One region of the Peribacillus suis genome, then DNA from elsewhere that is predicted to be linked to it. Evidence: a T-box and tRNA genes for the amino acid it is inferred to sense, from the RefSeq annotation. Region 1 holds a T-box; the other holds one or more tRNA genes.
The links. The T-box of region 1 lies ahead of AC503W_RS14105 (valine--tRNA ligase). A T-box ahead of a tRNA ligase gene usually reads a tRNA of that ligase, here a tRNA-Val.
Positions count from the first base shown of each region.

Region 2: it has a tRNA-Val gene. The T-box ahead of AC503W_RS14105 (valine--tRNA ligase) is inferred to sense a tRNA for this amino acid. The anticodon was not compared.

Region 1 is NZ_CM182019.1:2,884,487-2,894,162, forward strand. It holds gene AC503W_RS14085 (sensor domain-containing diguanylate cyclase) at 1-746, opposite strand, end outside; gene AC503W_RS14090 (bifunctional folylpolyglutamate synthase/dihydrofolate synthase) at 967-2,253, opposite strand; gene AC503W_RS14095 (ATP-grasp domain-containing protein) at 2,353-3,264, shown strand; gene AC503W_RS14100 (ATP-grasp domain-containing protein) at 3,261-4,106, shown strand; gene AC503W_RS14105 (valine--tRNA ligase) at 4,161-6,812, opposite strand; T-box leader at 6,856-7,083, opposite strand; gene AC503W_RS14110 (YszA family small membrane protein) at 7,360-7,512, shown strand; gene ysxE (spore coat protein YsxE) at 7,570-8,640, opposite strand; gene AC503W_RS14120 (LysM peptidoglycan-binding domain-containing protein) at 8,736-9,676, opposite strand, start outside.
Region 2 is NZ_CM182019.1:736,433-746,108, reverse strand. It holds gene AC503W_RS03650 (methyl-accepting chemotaxis protein) at 1-402, opposite strand, end outside; tRNA gene AC503W_RS03645 (tRNA-Leu) at 815-895, opposite strand; tRNA gene AC503W_RS03640 (tRNA-Cys) at 905-978, opposite strand; tRNA gene AC503W_RS03635 (tRNA-Gly) at 987-1,061, opposite strand; tRNA gene AC503W_RS03630 (tRNA-Gln) at 1,065-1,139, opposite strand; tRNA gene AC503W_RS03625 (tRNA-His) at 1,178-1,253, opposite strand; tRNA gene AC503W_RS03620 (tRNA-Trp) at 1,268-1,341, opposite strand; tRNA gene AC503W_RS03615 (tRNA-Tyr) at 1,348-1,431, opposite strand; tRNA gene AC503W_RS03610 (tRNA-Thr) at 1,444-1,519, opposite strand; tRNA gene AC503W_RS03605 (tRNA-Phe) at 1,527-1,602, opposite strand; tRNA gene AC503W_RS03600 (tRNA-Asp) at 1,616-1,691, opposite strand; tRNA gene AC503W_RS03595 (tRNA-Met) at 1,697-1,770, opposite strand; tRNA gene AC503W_RS03590 (tRNA-Val) at 1,856-1,931, opposite strand; tRNA gene AC503W_RS03585 (tRNA-Glu) at 1,947-2,021, opposite strand; tRNA gene AC503W_RS03580 (tRNA-Ser) at 2,032-2,123, opposite strand; tRNA gene AC503W_RS03575 (tRNA-Asn) at 2,128-2,202, opposite strand; rRNA gene rrf (5S ribosomal RNA) at 2,212-2,327, opposite strand; rRNA gene AC503W_RS03565 (23S ribosomal RNA) at 2,451-5,384, opposite strand; rRNA gene AC503W_RS03560 (16S ribosomal RNA) at 5,558-7,108, opposite strand; gene AC503W_RS03555 (nucleotidyltransferase-like protein) at 7,400-8,263, opposite strand; gene AC503W_RS03550 (YgzB family protein) at 8,453-8,806, shown strand; gene perR (peroxide-responsive transcriptional repressor PerR) at 8,874-9,317, opposite strand; gene AC503W_RS03540 (D-2-hydroxyacid dehydrogenase) at 9,462-9,676, opposite strand, start outside.

The sequences.
Region 1 (9,676 bases):
TGTAGCCTTCGAGTCAACTGATGACCAAATTCACTCACCTTTTTTAAATGCCTGTTTATTTCCTTAGTAAAATAGTATTGTTTCATGATAAAAGCCAAACTAATCAAAGCCGCCCCTACGAGCAAAATGGCCAGGGTCCCCATTTCGATATATAAAATAAATAAAATAACCCCGATTGGCATGGTCATGAGGCTTGAGAAACCGTCCCAGAAAGTATCCTTTGTTTTCATCTCCAGCTTTTTTCCATACAGCAATGAATGTGCGACGATGACCGCTAACTGATTGAATAAAAAATAGGAACATTGATAAACGAGAATCAACAGAATGTCAAAAGCATCAATACCGGAAGTGAAATCATGATCTCCACCTAAACCATAATAGACCAGCCCACTTAATAGGCAAAAGATAAATGACGTGATGGAATTAAGCGGAAAACGATACCAATCCTTTTTGGCTAATCGAAGCCTGACTATAATGAACATGAAGGCAACCTGTGTGACCAGGATTTCAATAGCTAGTCCGAACACAAGAAAGACCGCGAGCGAAACACCTTGTATAATTGTGATATTATTAATCATAATTGGCATCGAGGCCAACACACTGATGAGTACGAGAAAAGCAACAATGTCTCCCGTATTCCCACTCGTGATTGGCGGAAATACATGAAAAGTCCCGACTAAACCAGCGGGTATAATAAGAAACCACAACGCATAGACAGCCATTCTTTTTGTACTAGAAATAATCATTTATTCTCCCCATCCCCATGAGTATCTTGACACATCAATCATACCAGTAATCAGTTACTTTAGCACTATACCCAAATTAAAAAACTTTAAAACTAGTAGGTTAAAAGTCTTGTTTATTTGGTTTTGGAACCTAAAAAAACCCTTCTGTCTTAAAAGACAAATGGGTATAAAGCTAAATATGATAGAAAAAATGGCTGCAATAAGTGGCACATGCTGATGATCACTCAACACTGTATACAAATTTCCGGACAAGAGAAAGAAAATAGAGGGAACCCGTGATGACCAGTACTTCTCGTGCGTTTGTTCTTTGTTTGCCGGTTATGATCGCTTTCTGCCAATCCTTCTCCAATTCCCGTTTCTCCTTAGAACAATGTTCATAAAGCACTTCCGCGTTCGCTGCCCGTTCATGTTCGAATTCAGTAACCGTTATTTGACTTGCTTCCGTGTCGAGTAGCTGAAGCATCGTAGCATAATCCTTATCACGAAACGAACTGAATATAAACCGGTAACGATGATTCGGATAGCGTGTCTTTAACGTGTCAAGCAGCACCTCAATACCGGCTGGATTATGCGCCCCATCAATGATGATCAACGGTTCATTTGAAATTATCTCAAAACGGCCATTCCACTGTGCTTCCCCTATCCCCTTCCGAATGCTTTGTTCACGGATGTCCTCTCTTACAATTGTAGCAGCTGCGATGCCCAGTGCAGCATTATAGATTTGATGGCGCCCTAGCATCTTTACCGCTATATTTTCGATGGTGATATCCTTGAATGAAAAAGAGAAGCTTTGGCCGAGTTCATCTTGCTTAATGCCATGTACATGAACGTCTTTATCGATTTGATAATAGGGAACGTCCATGGAACGTGCTTTATCTTCTATCACCTTTGCTGGTTCCTCTGTCGTCACTCCACTGATGATGGGTGCCCCTTTTTTAATGATCCCTGCCTTCTCAAAAGCAATTTCTCCAAGCGTATTACCGAGGATATTCGTATGCTCCAAAGAAATGGAGGTGATGATGGAAAGAAGTGGCTGGACGACATTGGTGGTATCGAGCCTTCCCCCAAGTCCCGTTTCCAGTAAAACCAAATCCGTGCCTTTTTTGCTAAAATAAGAAAAAGCCATCGCTGTCAGGATTTCAAATTGAGTGGGTCCATTTCCTTCACCATCCATCTCTTGTACGATTGGCCACAGTTCTTGAAATCCAGAGACAAAGTCCTCATCGCTGATTTCCTCCCGGTTTATCTTTACCTGCTCATTCAGTCGAATTAAGTATGGGGATGTGAAAGAAGCCACCCGTAGCCCTTCAGCCAAAAGGATTTCCTTTATGAATTGGAGCGTAGAACCTTTGCCATTGGACCCTGCAATATGTATGTATTTAAGCCCTACATGGGGGTTTCCTAATTTAGCTAATAATGTTTCCATTCGTGACAAGCCAAAGTTCATACCTAATTGGACCTGTCTTTCTTCAAAAAATCGGTTGATTTCATTCATGTCCGTTACCATTTATCGATAAGCCTCCTCTTTCTTTATACCGCTCTTATGCGTTAGAATTATTTTATCAATATATTAACGATTTACCTAGATGAAAGGTAGTGATTGACCATGAAATCTTCTTCACTCCATTGTTGGATTGTCGTCAACGGCTATTTGCAACATGAAAAGTTTTCTAGCTTGGCTTTATTCATACAAGAGTCCGCTGAAAGAAAAGGGATATCGGCAACACTTGTCCGAAATTCCGACCTGGTTCCCGTTATTGAAAAGGGAATCCCGTATCTAAAAGGAACTGATGGAAAATTACCAGATTTCGTCCTGTTTATGGATAAGGATATTCATTTGGCACGCCATCTGGAACTGCTCGGCCTACCCGTATATAACAGCAGCTCGGCCATCGATATATGCGATAGCAAGGCCAAAACGCATCAAGCTTTAGCGGGTCACGGCATCCCGATGCCAAAAACCCTGTTTCCCCCGTTTACTTATGAAGGAATAGAAAGAAAGAACCTAGATGCATTCAAAAAAATCGGCAATGAGCTTGGCTACCCCCTCGTTGTAAAAGAAGCATACGGTTCATTCGGGGAACAGGTGTATTTAATTCCTACGGAGGATGAATTTATGGAAACGGTGAAAAAGCTTGGGCACCGGCCTTTTATTATGCAGGAATTCATTGAGCATAGTAAAGGCCGGGATATCCGTGTCAATGTCGTCGGCAATCAAGTCATCGCTTCCATGCAACGGAAGTCCGAGCATGATTTCCGAGCAAACATGACAGCTGGTGGAACAGCCTTCCCCTACACACCCACCAAGGCAGAAAGTGATCTTGCCATCCGTTGCGCTACTCTATTGGGTGCGGATTTTGCCGGGGTAGATTTGCTGTTCGGAGAAGATGGCCCGCTATTATGTGAAGTGAACTCGAACTCGCACTTGCTTAATATTTGCGAATGTACGGGCATTAATATTGCTGACAGCATGTTTGATTATGTGATGGATGCATTCGAAAGAAAGGGATTCCAATGAAAAAGCATACAGGCTGGCTGATTTATAACCAAGAAGATGCCGCAAAAAACAGGGGATACATAGATTGGATGCTGGAAGAGGCCAAAAGTCTCGACCTAGATTTGCGTTTATATTATCGCGACCACCTACAAATCGGCCACCGTTCGAATCAATTGTATGTCGTACATAAGCACGAACCGATAGATTTGCCTGATTTTGCGATAGTCCGGACCATCGATCCTTTCTTCACCAAACAATTGGAAAGGCTACATATCACATGCTTCAACTCTTCTTTCATCTCGGAAATCGTGAATGACAAAGCAAAGACGCATCAATATGTGACTTCTATCGGCATTCCAATGTCAGATACAGTTTATTGCTATGGTAATCCCTCAACAAGCGATATGGAATTACCATTCATTGCGAAAGACGTTCATGGACGTGGTGGAAAACAGGTTTACTTGATTGAACATGAAAAAGACTTGAGAGAACTGCCTAACGCAAAATGGATCGTTCAAAAACCGGGTGTATTCGGAAAGGATATCCGTGTCTTTGTCATTGGGAACAGAATCATTGCAGCTGTCCTTAGAGAGTCCTCTTCTAACTTCAAGGCCAATTACACGTTAGGCGGATCTGCTTCGTTATATGAGCTGTCAGCTGCCGAACGGACACTTGTAGAACGGGTAATCGCTGCCTTTGACTTTGGCATGGTCGGGATCGATTTCATTTTCGCCGAAGATGGCAGCCTCATGCTCAATGAAATTGAAGATGTAGTGGGAAGCAGAACGTTAAGTGCGCTCAGCAATCTTAATATTGTAAAAGAGTATTTATTGTTTATAAAAGAGAAACTATCGGTTAAGTAAACAAAAAAGGATGAACCAGCTTCTTACATAGCCGGTTCATCCTTTTTTGTTTTTTTAAAGCTGTTTCAATTCATTGATTCTATGAATGACAGAATCACGTTTCTCACTATAGTCTTTTTCTTTGGCACGTTCTTCTTCAATGACGCTTGCTGGTGCTTTTTTGACGAAGCCTTCGTTGCCTAGTTTTTTCTGTACGCGTTCTACTTCTTTATTAAGTTTGTCGAGTTCCTTTTCAAGACGTTTCACTTCTTCGTCGATATTAATCAGTCCTGTTAGTGGAAGGATCAGTTCAACACCCGTAACCACAGCTGTCATGGCTTGTGCTGGTTCTTCGACATCGATGCCGATTGTCAATTGTTCAGGATTACAGAAGCGCTCGATATAGCTGCTGTTTTTTTCTAATGTTTCTAAAATGGACTCATCTTTTGCTTTTAGAATCAAGTTGATTTTTTTGCTTAAAGGCGTGTTGACTTCAGAACGGATATTCCGAACTGAACGGATGATTTCAACAAGCAGTTTCATTTCCTCCGCTGCAGCTGTATCCGTTAACTCTTCCTTCACTTCAGGCCATGCAGCAACCGTGATTGATTCGCCTTGGTGCGGAAGGTTTTGCCAAATTTCTTCCGTTATGAACGGCATGAATGGGTGAAGCAATCTCATCGTGTTATCTAGCACGTATGCAAGAATCGAACGAGTCGTTTTCTTCGCCGCTTCGTCTTCGCCATATAGCGGAAGTTTAGCCATTTCAATATACCAGTCACAGAAATCATCCCAAATGAAATTATAAAGCACGCGACCCACTTCACCGAATTCATAACGGTCCGCAAGTCTTGTTACGTTTGAAATCGTTTCATTCAATCGAGTAAGGATCCATTTATCAGCAACGGACTTTTCACCGCTTAAATCGATTTCATCATACGTCATGCCATTCATGTTCATTAAGGCAAAACGGGAGGCATTCCAGATCTTATTGGAGAAATTCCATACCGCTTCCACTTTTTCCGTGCTGTAACGAAGATCTTGCCCTGGTGAGCTTCCTGTTGAAAGGAAGTAACGTAGCGAATCTGCACCATATTGGTCGATGACATCCATTGGATCGACACCATTGCCAAGCGATTTACTCATCTTGCGTCCCTGTTCATCACGAACAAGACCATGGATCAGAACGTCTTCGAATGGGCGCTCTCCCGTAAATTCAAGCGCTTGGAAAATCATCCGTGATACCCAGAAGAAAATGATATCATATCCTGTTACAAGTGCTCCGGTCGGATAGTAACGTTTGAAATCGATGCTTTCCTTGTCCGGCCAGCCCATAGTCGAGAACGGCCATAGTGCGGAGCTGAACCACGTGTCCAGGACGTCTGTATCTTGTTCCCAGTTCTGTGCATCAGCAGGTGCTTCCTGTCCCACGTATACCTCGCCTGTTTCTTTATGGTACCAGGCCGGGATGCGGTGACCCCACCAAAGTTGACGGGAAATACACCAATCGCGGATATTTTCCATCCAGTGCAGATATGTTTTCTCGAAACGATCAGGAACGAAGTTGACCTTTTCATCCTCGGATTTCTTTTGAAGGTCAACCGATGCATCAGCAAGAGGCTGCATTTTAACGAACCATTGAGTAGAAAGATATGGTTCTACAACTGCTCCGCTACGCTCTGAATGGCCGACAGAGTGAAGGTGGTCTTCAATTTTGAAGAGTACTCCAGCTTCTTGCAAGTCTTTGACGATTTGCTTACGGCATTCGAAACGGTCCATTCCTTCATATTTACCGGCCTTCTCATTCATCGAACCATCTTCATGCATGACAAGGATGCGTTCTAGATTATGACGGTTTCCGATTTCAAAGTCATTAGGGTCATGAGCCGGTGTAATTTTAACGGCACCCGAACCGAAATCCATATCCACATAATCATCGCCAACGATCGGAATTTCACGACCTGTGATTGGCAGACGAACCATTTTCCCGATTAAATGCTTGTAACGGTCATCTTTAGGATGTACCGCAACTGCCGTATCACCAAGCATCGTTTCTGGACGGGTTGTCGCAATTTCAATTTCTCCCGATCCGTCAACTAGCGGGTATTTCATATGATAGAATGCACCTTGAATATCTTTGTAGATTACTTCGATATCAGAAATGGCCGTTTTCGTCGATGGGTCCCAGTTAATGATATATTCGCCACGATAAATCAATCCTTTTTTATAAAGGGTAACGAATACTTCATTGACCGCTTTAGAAAGACCTTCATCAAGCGTGAAGCGTTCGCGGGTATAGTCAAGGCCAAGACCAAGTTTTGCCCATTGTTCACGGATATGGCTTGCATATTCCTCTTTCCATTTCCATGTTTCTTCCACGAATTTCTCACGACCTAGGTCATAGCGGCTAACGCCTTCAGCACGAAGCTTTTGTTCCACTTTCGCCTGTGTTGCGATACCGGCATGGTCCATACCAGGAAGCCATAGCACGTCATATCCTTGCATACGCTTCATACGTGTCAAGATATCTTGTAGTGTTGTATCCCAAGCATGACCAAGATGTAGCTTACCTGTTACGTTTGGTGGAGGGATGACGATTGTATACGGTTCTTTTTTATCATCACCTGTTGTTTCAAAGTACTTCCCATCAAGCCACCATTTATAACGGCCTTTCTCTATCGTTTGCGGATCATATTTTGTTGGCATCGAAATTTGGTTTTCTTCCATGTTGTTTTCCTCCTTTTGGGCATAAAAAAAACTTCCATCATCATAAAAGGACGAAGGAAGTTGTTCGCGGTGCCACCTTTTTTCCGAAAAAGAAAGAAATCTTTTCTCGGCTCTCAAATCGGATAACGGCTCTTCACCGGCCTTCGCTACTAACTATTCACGAAGACTGCTCGCGGACGACTTCTGATGCTGCCTGCTTAGAAACCTCGCACCAATGGTTTCCTCTCTGAAAAGGGCATTTCATCTTACTATTTCCGGTCTTTACATTCATTTATATTCATATGTAAAATCATTAATTGCATATAGTATATAGTACAAAAAAAAGGGGGGTCGAGTCAATCATCTTTTCGTTTACTTTCGTAAGTATAGCCCTATTCACTAAGGGAGGCTCACAAGAACAGAACGATCTTCCTATTATACCATCAACGTTTCATGATGTTCCGCATTTCTCACATGTTTCGCAGCCCTCCCATACAATAAAAGAAGTCCTACAAAGGAAGGTGCAATCTTGAGACGAAAATACTCACCTTATACGTTGCCACCTTGGATGAAAAAGTTCCGCGGTGTTTGTCAGCAATTCATTGTCCCCTTTATTGTTTTTCAAGGAATACGTACATTAATATTTCCAACTTTCTTCGATATGCTCCTGTTGGTCGCCTTTATTTTCTTAGCCATGTCTTTATATTTAGAATGGATATAATTATTCCCCTACAACAAAAAAATATACATGATTGGATATTCATCCATTCATGTATATTTAGCTTGGGGGCGATTGTTCCTCTTTGGCCGCCTCGGCAGCCGCTTTTTTCTGTTTTTCGACTTCCTCGACCTTCATCACCATATATTCCACATTCTTCAAAAGCCAGAATTGTCGTTGCAACTTCGTGACATTATCCAGTTCCGTCCTTAGACCTTTACCCTCGGAATAGTTCTTCACCACATCCAGTGCTGATCCCGGGAAAGCCAAATAACTTTGCATCAGCAGCATTTCCTCTTCTTTCAAAGGAAAGAAACGAAGATAATTATAAAGCCAATCGACGCAATCATCACATTGGACTGGATAGGTCCTCGCCGTTTTGACGAGAAAAGGTAGTAAGTCAAAATGGGGAGGGGCCGTATTCGAATTCTCGAAATTGATAAAGTAACCATATCCTCGTTCATCATATACAAAGTGCTTCAATGAAACCTTTCCGTGGGTGAGGACGGTCCTTACTTTTTCACTTTCCTTTGTCTTTTCGAACCATGTTTCAAACTTTTTGATAGAGTAGTTCAATGCCTGGGTGATATCCGTAAAAAAGGTGCAGACCGACATCTCAAATGGAGACATATACCACTTTCTTTCACAGGTGACAATGTACTCCTCCATAAAGTCCTTCTGCGTATTCCACTCACTCAGCGTTCTTTCATAATGAGCTTCCCGCTCCTCTGTATCCACCTCTGTTTCTTTCACAGACAGTGTATGCATCCGTGCAAGTTCCCTGAACATTTGCTTATGTTTCTCATCACGTTCGCCATTTTCTTCATTATTCAACCAAGGCATCAGGTAATATAATCGACCATTATGAAGAACGGCATAGCGCTGGTCCATCGTTTGGTAAATAGGCACGATTCGGTTATATCCCCGGTGATACAATGTTTGGATATTTCGGATAAAGTCCATTCCATTGTGGGGCGTAATCGATTTCAAGGCAAAGGTTCCACGGTCGCTATACACTTTTTTCACTCGTCCAAAGTCCTCGATATATTGTACATAAAGCGCGTATTCTTTTAAGACATAGGCTGAATCACTATCCTGAATATTCTTTTGTTGATTCTCGTTTTCCCTCACGAGACTCACTCACTTTCTTTTAAAAAAAGCTCTCCAATCGTTTGAAATGCAAGATAAAGCAGGAGCAGAGCCAAGGCCCTGCTTTCTGCTTGTGATTAGTTTTTGTAAGCAATGGACTTTGGAATGTAAATGACTTGCCCTTCGGTAACGCTCTGATTGCCTTCTAGTTCATTACTAAGAAGCAAGGATTGTACCGTGACGCCATAACGCTGGGCCAGATCATCTATCGTTTCCCCCTGCTGTACAATACAGACCTTCATCCTGACCAATTCTTCTTCCTGATTTCTTCCGAAAAGATCCATGATGGTTTGTTGCTTATCCGTATTATCCTGATTTTCTTTTTCACCTTGTTCGGCATTTTGCTTTTTTCTGCCTTTATAATTTTTCATTTCTTTTGCCTGTTTTTCGGGTTTTTCTCTTCTTTTGAATAGATCGGTCAAAGATGAAAGGGATTCCGGATCCTTTTCAAGGCTTGAGGATTCATTCTCATCACTAAGATTGTCATCTTGCCTATTGACGATGACATCCTGTTCTTGATGAGGCGAACCCGGAATTTTAACCACTGGCACATTTTCCACATCGGTCAAATAAACGGAGCCTTCCTTTTCTTCTTCTATTTCAGCGACTTTTCTTTTCACTTCGGTTTCAATACGTTTTCCTTTTTTATCTTCTATCTCAGCCACTCTTCTTTTGACCTGTTCCTCGATGTTCCCTTTGTTCTCTGCATCTTTTTTTGCCTCGATTTCATCCACTCGCCTTTTGACCTGTTCCTCGATACTTTCTCCATTTCCTCCCTCTATCTCATCCACCCTTCTTTTAACTTGCTCTTCAATTCTTCCGCCTTTTTCTGTCTCAAACGATGCTGGCCACTTTTCCTTGGAAACAGGAGTCTCATTTTTCTCTTCCTCAATTTCAATTACTCTTCTTTTCACTTGCGTCTCTATGTCGTTATCCTGTCTGTTGACCTCGGCTTCCCACTGCATCTCCTCAGGAAATGGGGATACAGGAATTTCAAAAACAGGGGCGTTATGTTGAT
Region 2 (9,676 bases), 2.1 Mb from region 1:
GTTGTTTTCACGCTCTGTAATATCTGTTGCGATTTTAAGAACAGCATGGACCTTACCTTCTTCATTTAGGATGGGTATATAGGTGGCTTCGAGCCATAGGAGATTCCCGGTTTTACCGACCCTTTGAATTTTTTCTTGAAACCTTTTTCCATTTTTGAGGGTAACCCATAATGATTCATACTCTCGGGTATTCCTGAATTCCGTTGTACAAAATTGATGATGCTGCATATTTTTCATTTCGTCAATTGTATATCCCAAGGTCATTGCAAAGTTTTCATTTACCCATATTACTTCTCTATTTAGATTGAATTCTATCATTGCTAAATTTGACTCCAGTGCAGCTAAAACGGATGTTTCATCCAATATTTGAGTGCTTATGTTAGTCCTTAAAGAAATCCCCATACCCAAAAACCCCCTGTTTTACTTCTAGTAATAATATTACAGGATAATGGGTAAGAACGCCTATACTGAACTCTTTATTAATTTAAGCATGTCATTAGAAAATTTCAGGGCAAACCGCCTAAGGTTTCAGCCTAATTCAATAAGTATCGTTTACTAAGAGTATTGCTTTTAATGCTTTGTTAAACGGATATAAAAACGTTTTGGTTCAAATCTTTGATAATCCAATTACATAGTAAATCACAAGTAAGGGGAACGGTCTGAAGTAATTGAAGAATGCATAACCTGAATTGAGAATGGACGTATTTCACATCCTTTCTGACGTATAATCTAAATCTCATGTTTATTAAATAAAAAAAAGACCTCAACAGTTAAGTTGAGATCTTTTTTGTATGACATATCTTCGACCGTATGATACCCGAGGCCGGGGTCGAACCGGCACGCCTTGCGGCACTGCATTTTGAGTGCAGCGTGTCTGCCATTCCACCACTCGGGCAAAATTTGTTGGAGGCGGCAACCGGAATTGAACCGGTGATAAAGGTTTTGCAGACCTCTGCCTTACCGCTTGGCTATGCCGCCAACATTTTTGGAGCGAAAGACGGGATTCGAACCCGCGACCCCAACCTTGGCAAGGTTGTATTCTACCACTGAACTACTTTCGCATATGGCTGGGCTAGAAGGGATCGAACCTTCGCATGACGGAATCAAAATCCGTTGCCTTACCGCTTGGCTATAGCCCATTAATGTTATATTCATTATACCATCATTTTATTGAAAATGGGGCGACTGATGGGAATCGAACCCACGAATGCCTGAACCACAATCAGGTGCGTTAACCACTTCGCCACAATCGCCATAACAATAAAATTGGCAGGGGTAGTAGGACTCGAACCCACACCGGAGGTTTTGGAGACCTCTGTTCTACCTTTAAACTATACCCCTGTAAGATGGTGGAGGGGGGCAGATTCGAACTGCCGAACCCGAAGGAGCGGATTTACAGTCCGCCGCGTTTAGCCACTTCGCTACCCCTCCACGGATGAAACATGGTGCCGGCAAGAGGACTTGAACCCCCAACCTACTGATTACAAGTCAGTTGCTCTACCAGTTGAGCTACACCGGCACTACTATGGTGGCTCAGGACGGAATCGAACCGCCGACACAAGGATTTTCAGTCCTTTGCTCTACCGACTGAGCTACTGAGCCAAACAATTAAAAATGGCGGTCCCGACGGGAATCGAACCCGCGATCTCCTGCGTGACAGGCAGGCATGTTAACCGCTACACCACGGGACCATAGATTGCGGGGACAGGATTTGAACCTGCGACCTTCGGGTTATGAGCCCGACGAGCTACCGGACTGCTCCACCCCGCGATAATAATAATGTTACTATATGCCTCAAGTTTTCGTGTTAAGTGTTCCATTCATAAAGAAACAACTTGATGCTTTTTAAAAGAAATGGTGGAGGATGACGGGATCGAACCGCCGACCCTCTGCTTGTAAGGCAGATGCTCTCCCAGCTGAGCTAATCCTCCAATAAGTTATCGAAATGGTGACCCGTACGGGAATCGAACCCGTGTTACCGCCGTGAAAGGGCGGTGTCTTAACCGCTTGACCAACGGGCCAGGTATTAAATGGCGGAGAGCAAGGGATTTGAACCCTTGAGACAGGGTTACCCGTCTACACGATTTCCAATCGTGCTCCTTCGGCCACTCGGACAGCTCTCCAATATGGCTCCGCAGGTAGGACTCGAACCTACGACCGTTCGGTTAACAGCCGAATGCTCTACCACTGAGCTACTGCGGAACAATACAAGCTTGGCGACGTCCTACTCTCACAGGGGGAAACCCCCAACTACCATCGGCGCTGAAGAGCTTAACTGCCGTGTTCGGAATGGGAACGGGTGTGACCTCTTCGCTATCGTCACCAAACATTGTTGGTTAGCATTTTTTCAAGACATCTATTATTATATCATCTTTTTTAAAAAATGCAAGAAGAAATTTTCATTCCTTCAAAACTAGATAATATCAGAAGGTGTTCATCTTTTTAAAGCGTTGGTTAAGTCCTCGATCTATTAGTATCAGTCAGCTCCACATGTCGCCACGCTTCCACCTCTGACCTATCAACCTGATCATCTTTCAGGGATCTTACTAGCTTGCGCCATGGGAAATCTCATCTTGAGGGGGGCTTCATGCTTAGATGCTTTCAGCACTTATCCCTTCCGCACGTAGCTACCCAGCTATGCCTTTGGCAAGACAACTGGTACACCAGCGGTGCGTCCATCCCGGTCCTCTCGTACTAAGGACAGCTCCTCTCAAATTTCCTGCGCCCGCGACGGATAGGGACCGAACTGTCTCACGACGTTCTGAACCCAGCTCGCGTACCGCTTTAATGGGCGAACAGCCCAACCCTTGGGACCGACTACAGCCCCAGGATGCGATGAGCCGACATCGAGGTGCCAAACCTCCCCGTCGATGTGGACTCTTGGGGGAGATAAGCCTGTTATCCCCGGGGTAGCTTTTATCCGTTGAGCGATGGCCCTTCCATGCGGAACCACCGGATCACTAAGCCCGACTTTCGTCCCTGCTCGACTTGTAGGTCTCGCAGTCAAGCTCCCTTGTGCCTTTACACTCTGCGAATGATTTCCAACCATTCTGAGGGAACCTTTGGGCGCCTCCGTTACTCTTTAGGAGGCGACCGCCCCAGTCAAACTGCCCACCTGACACTGTCTCCCACCCCGATAAGGGGCGCGGGTTAGAATTTCAATACAGCCAGGGTAGTATCCCACCAACGCCTCCACCGAAGCTAGCGCTCCGGCTTCTCAGGCTCCTACCTATCCTGTACAAGCTGTAACAAAATTCAATATCAGGCTGCAGTAAAGCTCCACGGGGTCTTTCCGTCCTGTCGCGGGTAACCTGCATCTTCACAGGTACTATAATTTCACCGAGTCTCTCGTTGAGACAGTGCCCAGATCGTTACACCTTTCGTGCGGGTCGGAACTTACCCGACAAGGAATTTCGCTACCTTAGGACCGTTATAGTTACGGCCGCCGTTTACTGGGGCTTCGGTTCAAAGCTTCGCTTGCGCTAACCTCTCCCCTTAACCTTCCAGCACCGGGCAGGTGTCAGCCCCTATACTTCGCCTTGCGGCTTCGCAGAGACCTGTGTTTTTGCTAAACAGTCGCCTGGGCCTATTCACTGCGGCTTTTCTGGGCTATTCACCCTAAAAAGCACCCCTTCTCCCGAAGTTACGGGGTCATTTTGCCGAGTTCCTTAACGAGAGTTCTCTCGCACACCTTAGGATTCTCTCCTCGCCTACCTGTGTCGGTTTGCGGTACGGGCACCTTACATCTCACTAGAGGCTTTTCTTGGCAGTGTGGAATCAGGAACTTCGGTACTATATTTCCCTCGCCATCACAGCTCCGCCTTAATGGAAACGGGATTTGCCTCGTTTCCGGCCTAACTGCTTGGACGCGCATATCCAACAGCGCGCTTACCCTATCCTTCTGCGTCCCCCCATCGTTCAAACGATGTATAGGTGGTACAGGAATATCAACCTGTTGTCCATCGCCTACGCCTTTCGGCCTCGGCTTAGGTCCCGACTAACCCTGAGCGGACGAGCCTTCCTCAGGAAACCTTAGGCATTCGGTGGAAGGGATTCTCACCCTTCTTTCGCTACTCATACCGGCATTCTCACTTCTAAGCGCTCCACCAGTCCTTACGGTCTGACTTCAACGCCCTTAGAACGCTCTCCTACCATCGACACCATACGGTGTCAATCCACAGCTTCGGTGATACGTTTAGCCCCGGTACATTTTCGGCGCGGAGTCACTCGACCAGTGAGCTATTACGCACTCTTTAAATGGTGGCTGCTTCTGAGCCAACATCCTGGTTGTCTAAGCAACTCCACATCCTTTTCCACTTAACGTATACTTTGGGACCTTAGCTGGTGGTCTGGGCTGTTTCCCTTTCGACTACGGATCTTATCACTCGCAGTCTGACTCCCAAGAATAAGTATTTGGCATTCGGAGTTTGACTGAATTCGGTAACCCGTTGGGGGCCCCTAGTCCAATCAGTGCTCTACCTCCAATACTCTCATCTTGAGGCTAGCCCTAAAGCTATTTCGGAGAGAACCAGCTATCTCCAGGTTCGATTGGAATTTCTCCGCTACCCACACCTCATCCCCGCACTTTTCAACGTGCGTGGGTTCGGGCCTCCATTCAGTGTTACCTGAACTTCACCCTGGACATGGGTAGATCACCTGGTTTCGGGTCTACGACCTCATACTCATTCGCCCTATTCAGACTCGCTTTCGCTGCGGCTCCGTCTTATCAACTTAACCTCGCATGAAATCGTAACTCGCCGGTTCATTCTACAAAAGGCACGCCATTACCCATTAACGGGCTTTGACTACTTGTAGGCACACGGTTTCAGGATCTATTTCACTCCCCTTCCGGGGTGCTTTTCACCTTTCCCTCACGGTACTGGTTCACTATCGGTCACTAGGTAGTATTTAGCCTTGGGAGATGGTCCTCCCTGCTTCCGACGGGATTTCTCGTGTCCCGCCGTACTCAGGATCCACTCAGGAGGGAACGAAGTTTCAACTACAGGGTTTTTACCTTCTTTGACGGACCTTTCCAGGTCACTTCATTTACCCCGTTCCTTTGTAACTCCATATTGAGTGTCCTACAACCCCAAGAGGCAAGCCTCTTGGTTTGGGCTACATTCCGTTTCGCTCGCCGCTACTCAGGAAATCGCTATTGCTTTCTCTTCCTCCGGGTACTTAGATGTTTCAGTTCCCCGGGTCTGCCTTCAATACCCTATGTATTCAGGTAGAGATACTGTTCCATTACGAACAGTGGGTTTCCCCATTCGGAAATCTCCGGATCAAAGCTTACTTACAGCTCCCCGAAGCATATCGGTGTTAGTCCCGTCCTTCATCGGCTCCTAGTGCCAAGGCATCCACCGTGCGCCCTTTCTAACTTAACCGTTAAAAAGATCTTACTGATGCTTTGAAAAAAATTAATTGCCTTCTATCTATTATCTAGTTTTCAAGGAACAATGTAGAAAGATCGTCATCACGATGTGATGAGTCCTTCGTGGTTGAATGAATTACTCATTCAAAACTGAACAAAACAAAAGCGCTCTCGTATTATCCTTAGAAAGGAGGTGATCCAGCCGCACCTTCCGATACGGCTACCTTGTTACGACTTCACCCCAATCATCTGTCCCACCTTAGGCGGCTGGCTCCATAAAGGTTACCTCACCGACTTCGGGTGTTACAAACTCTCGTGGTGTGACGGGCGGTGTGTACAAGGCCCGGGAACGTATTCACCGCGGCATGCTGATCCGCGATTACTAGCGATTCCGGCTTCATGCAGGCGAGTTGCAGCCTACAATCCGAACTGAGAATGGCTTTATGGGATTCGCTTACCTTCGCAGGTTTGCAGCCCTTTGTACCATCCATTGTAGCACGTGTGTAGCCCAGGTCATAAGGGGCATGATGATTTGACGTCATCCCCACCTTCCTCCGGTTTGTCACCGGCAGTCACCTTAGAGTGCCCAACTGAATGCTGGCAACTAAGATCAAGGGTTGCGCTCGTTGCGGGACTTAACCCAACATCTCACGACACGAGCTGACGACAACCATGCACCACCTGTCACTCTGTCCCCCGAAGGGGAACGTCCTATCTCTAGGAGTGTCAGAGGATGTCAAGACCTGGTAAGGTTCTTCGCGTTGCTTCGAATTAAACCACATGCTCCACCGCTTGTGCGGGCCCCCGTCAATTCCTTTGAGTTTCAACCTTGCGGTCGTACTCCCCAGGCGGAGTGCTTAATGCGTTAGCTGCAGCACTAAAGGGCGGAAACCCTCTAACACTTAGCACTCATCGTTTACGGCGTGGACTACCAGGGTATCTAATCCTGTTTGCTCCCCACGCTTTCGCGCCTCAGTGTCAGTTACAGACCAGAAAGTCGCCTTCGCCACTGGTGTTCCTCCAAATCTCTACGCATTTCACCGCTACACTTGGAATTCCACTTTCCTCTTCTGCACTCAAGTTCCCCAGTTTCCAATGACCCTCCACGGTTGAGCCGTGGGCTTTCACATCAGACTTAAAGAACCACCTGCGCGCGCTTTACGCCCAATAATTCCGGACAACGCTTGCCACCTACGTATTACCGCGGCTGCTGGCACGTAGTTAGCCGTGGCTTTCTGGTTAGGTACCGTCAAGGTACCAGCAGTTACTCTGGTACTTGTTCTTCCCTAACAACAGAACTTTACGACCCGAAGGCCTTCTTCGTTCACGCGGCGTTGCTCCGTCAGACTTTCGTCCATTGCGGAAGATTCCCTACTGCTGCCTCCCGTAGGAGTCTGGGCCGTGTCTCAGTCCCAGTGTGGCCGATCACCCTCTCAGGTCGGCTACGCATCGTCGCCTTGGTGAGCCATTACCTCACCAACTAGCTAATGCGCCGCGGGCCCATCTATAAGTGACAGCCGAAACCGTCTTTCCATCTTCTCTCATGCGAGAAAAGAACATATCCGGTATTAGCTCCGGTTTCCCGAAGTTATCCCAGTCTTATAGGCAGGTTGCCCACGTGTTACTCACCCGTCCGCCGCTAATCTCAGGGAGCAAGCTCCCATCGATTCGCTCGACTTGCATGTATTAGGCACGCCGCCAGCGTTCGTCCTGAGCCAGGATCAAACTCTCCGAAGAAATGTTTGACTTGCTCATTTTGCTTTTTTTATAGTGTGTGCTCACTCAAAATTTACGTTGGCGCTTTGTTTTGTTCAGTTTTCAAAGAGCAATTTCGTTGTCGTTTACTTCGTAAGCGACTTATACATCTTATCATGTTTTCATCTAAGTTGTCAACATGTTTTTTGATGTTTTTTTATTTCGTAAAGCTTCGTTGAAGCTGCGAAAGCTGATGTCCCGCAGCGACATGTATTAATATAACACCTATATTATTATTGGTCAATACTAAAAATGATTTTTTAGTATATTTTTTTAAACTTTATAAAATCGGTGATAAACATCGTGCCCTTTGGTCTCGACTCTAATGGTATCCACTACTTTCTTTTCAATTAAGTATTCTAAAAGAACGCCTAGATCGATTGAATAATAACTTAGTTCTGGATGCTCCATTAACTCCGCTATGGTCCAAGATCCTTCTCTAGCATTCATTATTTCCAGTAGGTGTTGAGAACCGGCATTGGTACGGGAATAAATAAGGAACTCACTAGCTAGAAAAAGAAGCTCCAACCTTTTCTCCAGGGTTTCTTCACTGCTTATCAGTTCTTCGTACAACTTATATATTTCAGGTTCCATTTGCTTCACTTGATTCCAAACCGTCACCTCTGGATGAAAACCTTGTTCTATTATTTCCAATCGGGCTAGATGATGTAGCGAGTGAACAATATGGTTATAGGCATCCAGATAATGGCCATTCTCAAAAAAGTCTTTTCCATCCCTATACCTACGAATTAACTTGGCAAATTCCATTCCCATCTTCAGCTTTCTTCCATAGAAGGGAAACTCACGGATCTCGGTTTTTAAATGCTCCAGGTATTCATTTCGGTCGAATAAAATCTTCCCATTATAAATCCAATCCACGACTTTTCGATTCGACCCTAATAAAATCCATTCCTTGACTTGCTCTTCTTTTACAACATGTAAAGCCGCTTTCTTATCTTGATAGGTATAGTGCTTTAAAAATACAGGTTCCTCTGCATCATCCACGATGACAAATAGGACATAATCAAACGTATCTGTGATGGGGCTGTTGTGCTCCCTTTTTTCTATTAACAAAATCCCTAGTGTGGACTTCAAACTTGCTCGCTCTTGATAAATCGGGCGAAGGATATCTTCCATTATAAATTCCTCCAAAACCATTTTTCTTTTTACATTCGACAATTCTCTTCAAAAATCCTGTTTTCTGAGCCTAGATGTTCCTTCCTATTTTTCCTCGGGTCAACCATAAGTCATTTGTATCCTTTATTTCTTTTTTGTTCCAACCTTAGTTTATGTTATAGTTAAAGTTATATTTTAGGAGGGTCTAACATGGCTAAATATTCTAGCAAAATCAATAAAATCCGTACGTTTGCTTTAAGTTTGATCTTCGTTGGCTTTATCGTGATGTATATCGGTCTATTCTTTAAGTCGCACCCTATCGTCATGACGCTCTTCATGGGTCTTGGACTTCTATTCATTATCGCAAGCACGGGCGTTTACTTTTGGATTGGGATGCTGTCCACAAAGTCGGTACAGGTTATCTGCCCGAACTGTGGGAAGCCTACGAAAATATTAGGTAGGGTCGATATATGTATGCATTGCAATGAAACGCTGACCCTTGATAAAAAGCTGGAAGGCGAAGAGTTCGACGAAAAATATAATCGCAAAAGCCTGAACGACTGAATGGAATGGATTTTAGTTACAGTGCTTTTGCAACAAAAAAAGTTCCAACCAAGTGGCGGAACTTTTTTTAATGCGCTTCTTTCTTTGCACAATCCGTGCATTCCCCATAGATTTCCATCCGATGGTGACTTACGTTGAATCCGGTGACCTGTGCTGCAAAGTGTTCGACCTCATCCAATGCAGGATAATCGAAGTCGACGATTTTACCACAGCTTTCGCAGATAACATGATAATGATTCGTTGTTACGAAATCAAATCTAGCTGACGAATCGCCATAGGTAAGCTCTTTGACCAATCCCACTTCACGAAACACACGCAGGTTGTTATAAACCGTAGCCACACTCATATTCGGAAACTTGCCTTCTAACGCTTTATAAATATCATCAGCAGTAGGATGCGACATGGAGTCTATCAAATACTCAAGAATTGCATGGCGTTGAGGAGTTATTCTTACACCGGTATCTTTAAGGGAATCCAACGCTTCTTTCAACTGAACTTCAGACACCGTCATCCACCTCTTTTTCTAATTAAGTATGAATTATTACATTGTAATGTTTATAAATAGTGTACTCCCCATAAGCAAGCTTTGTCAATATATCTACACCCTTAGTTTATTCCTCATTCATTTAATTATTTCCTGTTTTTCTAGTTGGTCCTAGTATCCCTTTTTAGGGTCGATGATATTAATGAAATCCTTTCCGTCTTTTAGGTAGACTTTCATGTTTTCCTCAAAGATTGAAAAGGTCCTTGGTAAATATTCGCCGCTTTTGCTTGATAGGTGCGGGGTTACCGTGACCTGCTCCATATTCCAGAATGGGTGGCCCTTCACTAGCGGTTCAGGTTCGAATACATCCAGTATCACACGAGCGA